Regions from separate parts of the Streptomyces sp. NBC_00237 genome, predicted to be linked through region 1. Evidence: predicted binding sites of a transcription regulator. Region 1 holds the regulator's gene; the other holds the start of a gene.
The links. The regulator HrcA, encoded in region 1, represses chaperone genes, less so after heat shock. The targets are predictions, from matches to a motif close to TTNGCACTCNGNNNNNCNGAGTGCNAA.

Region 1 (2,200 bases):
GACCCGGCCGTCTCCGGCGCACTCCGGGCACGGCGTCGGCACGACCGTGCCGAAGCCCTGGCACTGCGGGCAGGGCCGCGAGGTCATGACCTGGCCGAGGAACGACCGGGTGACCTGCGAGACCTCTCCGCGCCCGCGACACATGTCACAGGTCTGCGCGGAGGTCCCGGGAGCCGCACCCTCGCCGCTGCACGTGGTGCAGACGACGGCGGTGTCGACCTGGATCTCCTTGGTGGTGCCGAAGGTCGCCTCGTTGAGGTCGATCTCCAGGCGGATCATGGCGTCCTGGCCGCGGCGGGTGCGCGAGCGCGGGCCGCGCTGGGACGCCGTACCGAAGAAGGCGTCCATGATGTCGGAGAAGTTTCCGAAACCGCCCTGGCCGAAGCCGCCCGCACCGCCTCCGCCGGAGGCGGACAGCGGGTCGCCGCCGAGGTCGTAGACCTGCTTCTTCTGCGGGTCCGACAACACCTCGTAGGCGGCGTTGATCTCCTTGAAGCGCTCCTGGGTCTTCGGGTCCGGATTGACGTCCGGGTGAAGCTCACGAGCGAGGCGCCTGAACGCCTTCTTGATCTCGTCCTGGGAAGAGTCGCGGCGCACGCCGAGAACGGCGTAGTAGTCCGTGGCCACTTACGACTCCGCCAGGATCTGTCCGACGTAACGTGCCACTGCGCGTACCGCTCCCATCGTTCCGGGGTAGTCCATGCGGGTCGGTCCGACCACGCCTAGTTTGGCGACTGCCTCGTCGCCCGAACCGTAGCCGACTGCGACCACGGACGTTGAACTGAGTCCTTCATGGGCGTTCTCGTGCCCGATGCGCACCGTCATGCCGGATTCGGTGGCCTCGCCGAGCAGCTTCAGCAGGACGACCTGCTCCTCCAGCGCCTCCAGTACGGGGCGGATGGTGAGCGGGAAGTCATGGCCGAAGCGGGTGAGATTGGCGGTGCCGCCGATCATCAGCCGTTCCTCGGTCTCCTCGACGAGCGTCTCAAGGAGAGTCGCGAGAACCGTCGAAACGGTTCCCCTGTCCTCCGGCTCGAACGACTCGGAAAGGTCCTGCACCAGTTGCGGCACGTCGGCGAACCTACGGCCCACGACCCGGCTGTTGAGCCGCGCCCGCAGATCCGCGAGAGACGTCTCGCCGAACGGCGCCGGGCAGTCGATCATCCGCTGCTCGACGCGGCCGGTGTCGGTGATCAGCACCAGCATCAGCCGGGCGGGTGCCAGTGAGAGAAGTTCCACATGCCGCACCGTGGAACGCGTCAGCGACGGGTACTGCACGACGGCCACCTGCCGGGTGAGCTGCGCGAGCAGCCGCACGGTGCGGGCGACGACGTCGTCCAGGTCGACGGAGGCGTCCAGGAAGTTCTGGATGGCACGCCGTTCCGGCGTCGACAGGGGCTTCACCCCGGCGAGCCGGTCGACGAACAGCCGGTATCCCTTGTCGGTGGGGATGCGCCCTGCGCTGGTGTGCGGCTGGGCGATGAATCCCTCGTCCTCCAGGGCCGCCATGTCGTTGCGCACGGTGGCCGGGGAGACGCCGAGCTGGTGCCGCTCGGTGAGGGCCTTGGAGCCGACGGGCTCCTCCGTGCCGACGTAGTCCTGGACGATGGCGCGCAGCACTTCAAGTCTGCGTTCACTGAGCATCGCGCACACCTCCAAGCCGTGATGTTCCCTGGTGCAGATCGGACATGTGGAGCTTGTGCCCCGGTGTCCCGCTTGGCACTCCCTGTGGGCGAGTGCCAGCGATTCCCCGGGCCAGTGTACGGCGGCGGGGCACATCCCGGGCAAGGGCGGCTGCTCACGCTAGCGTCACGGTATGGACATGCGATGGGAAGAGGCCGGCTGGGAACGTCTCGCTCCGGGCGTCGGCAGGCGTCGCCTGCCGGGCTGGGACGCCACGGTCGGCCTGGTGACAGGCGGGCAGGGGGCGCTGCTGTACGACACGGGATCGACGCTGCGCGAGGGTGCGGAGGTACGGATGCAGGCCGAGGCGCTCCTCGGCCGCAGAGTGACGCACGTCGCTCTCAGCCACCCGCACTTCGACCACGTCCTGGGAACGGGGGTGTTCGCCGGCGTCGAGGTCTTCGCCGCGGCCGGCATGGACACCCTGCTGACCTCGCAGCGCGAGTCGATGGCCACGGACGCGGCCCGGCAGGGTGTGCCGCAGGACGCGGCCGCCGAGGCGTCGGAGCTGCTGCGC
Region 2 (2,200 bases), on a different contig from region 1:
CCTCGCGCCGGTGCCCGAGCGCCCGGACCGCACCCCCGTGCTCAAGCCCTCCGGACCGCCCGTCGTGCTCGACCGGGTGAAGACGAACGACAAGGTCGTCTTCCTCACCTACGACGACGGGGCCGAGAAGGACCCGCAGTTCGTGAAGATGGTCGCGGAGCTGAAGCTGCCGGTCAGCATGTTCCTCACGGACAGCGTCGCCGGGAGCGACTACGACCACTTCAAGAAGCTCCGCGACGCGGGCGGCGGCACGATCCAGAACCACACCACGGGCCACGCCAACCTCCGCACCCTCTCCTACGAGGGCCAGCGCCGGCAGATCTGCGGCCAGCAGGACCGCCTGGAAGCCCACTTCGGCACCCGCCCCACCCTCTTCCGCCCGCCGTACGGCAACTACAACAGCGACACCGTGCGCGCGGCGGGCAGCTGCGGGGTGAAGGCCCTCGTCCTGTGGCGGGAGTCCATGCAGATCCACAACATGCGGTACGCGGAGGGCGACCGCCTCAAGCCCGGCGACATCGTCCTCGCCCACTTCCGAGGACCGGACGAGCTCAAGGGTTCGACGATCACCGAAATGACGACCCGCATGCTGCGCCGCATACAGGACCAGGGCTTCACGGTGGCCCGCCTGGAGGACTACCTCTAGAAGAGCCACTCCCGCTCGGGTGCGGCGAGCCGCCGGTCCTGGCCCCGGCCGAGGCGGGGGGCGCCGTACCGGATCGGAGGTCACGGCTCGCACTGTCGTACGGAACCCAAGAGGCCCGCCGTACGTTTCTCCGTACGGAGACCGCTCAGAACCCGTACGAAGGCCCCCAGAGCCCGTACCGAGACCGCCCGGAGCCCGTACCGAGACCCCCTCCGGAACCCGTGACGGGACCCGCCCCCGTCACCCCCGGCGGTCCTGAATTGGCACTCCGCTTGACCGAGTGCTAACCGCGTCATAGTCTCGGCTCTGGCACTCACCACTGGAGAGTGCCAACACAGCGACGGGCAGGTCCGGCACCCGCGACGACGGATCCACCTGGTCGCCACCCCAGACTGTTAACCCCGTGAGATCTCCGAAGGGGGAGACCGGATCGTGACGACCGCAAGCTCCAAGGTTGCCATCAAGCCGCTTGAGGACCGCATCGTGGTCCAGCCGCTCGACGCCGAGCAGACCACCGCCTCTGGCCTGGTCATCCCGGACACCGCGAAGGAGAAGCCCCAGGAGGGCGTCGTCCTCGCCGTGGGCCCGGGCCGCTTCGAGAACGGCGAGCGCCTCCCGCTCGACGTCTCCGTCGGCGACGTAGTGCTGTACAGCAAGTACGGCGGCACCGAGGTGAAGTACAGCGGCGAGGAGTACCTCGTCCTCTCGGCTCGCGACGTTCTCGCGATCATCGAGAAGTAATTCACTTCTGCATTTCATGAACCGCGCCCCTGGCCCCCGCTCACACGCCGGGTGGACAGGGGCGCGGCTCGTTTTGCGCAGTTCGTAATTCCGAGAGGACTTGAAAAGCTCCATGGCGAAGATCCTGAAGTTCGACGAGGACGCCCGTCGCGCCCTTGAGCGCGGCGTCAACAAGCTTGCCGACACCGTGAAGGTGACGATCGGCCCCCGCGGCCGCAACGTCGTCATCGACAAGAAGTTCGGCGCCCCGACCATCACCAACGACGGTGTCACCATCGCGCGTGAGGTCGAGCTCGACGACCCGTACGAGAACCTCGGCGCCCAGCTGGTGAAGGAGGTGGCGACCAAGACCAACGACATCGCGGGTGACGGTACGACCACCGCCACCGTGCTGGCCCAGGCGCTCGTCCGCGAGGGTCTGCGCAACGTCGCCGCGGGTGCTTCCCCGGCCGCCCTGAAGAAGGGCATCGACGCCGCGGTCAAGGCCGTGTCCGAGGAGCTCCTCGCGACCGCCCGCCCGATCGAGGACAAGTCCGACATCGCCGCCGTGGCCGCGCTCTCCGCGCAGGACCAGCAGGTCGGCGAGCTCATCGCCGAGGCGATGGACAAGGTCGGCAAGGACGGCGTCATCACCGTCGAGGAGTCCAACACCTTCGGCCTGGAGCTCGACTTCACCGAGGGCATGGCCTTCGACAAGGGCTACCTGTCGCCGTACATGGTGACCGACCAGGAGCGTATGGAGGCCGTCCTCGACGACCCGTACATCCTGATCCACCAGGGCAAGATCGGTTCGATCCAGGACCTGCTGCCCCT

Region 2: a site for HrcA is predicted at 907-933, ahead of groES (co-chaperone GroES). Genes of this name have one in related genera too.

The regions. Positions count from the first base shown of each region.
Region 1 covers NZ_JAPEMT010000001.1:1,695,868-1,698,067, reverse strand. The annotation lists gene dnaJ (molecular chaperone DnaJ) at 1-627, opposite strand, end outside; gene hrcA (heat-inducible transcriptional repressor HrcA) at 628-1,644, opposite strand; gene OG897_RS07410 (MBL fold metallo-hydrolase) at 1,817-2,200, shown strand, end outside.
Region 2 covers NZ_JAPEMT010000002.1:2,625,060-2,627,259, reverse strand. The annotation lists gene OG897_RS25385 (polysaccharide deacetylase family protein) at 1-646, shown strand, start outside; gene groES (co-chaperone GroES) at 1,079-1,387, shown strand; gene groL (chaperonin GroEL) at 1,500-2,200, shown strand, end outside.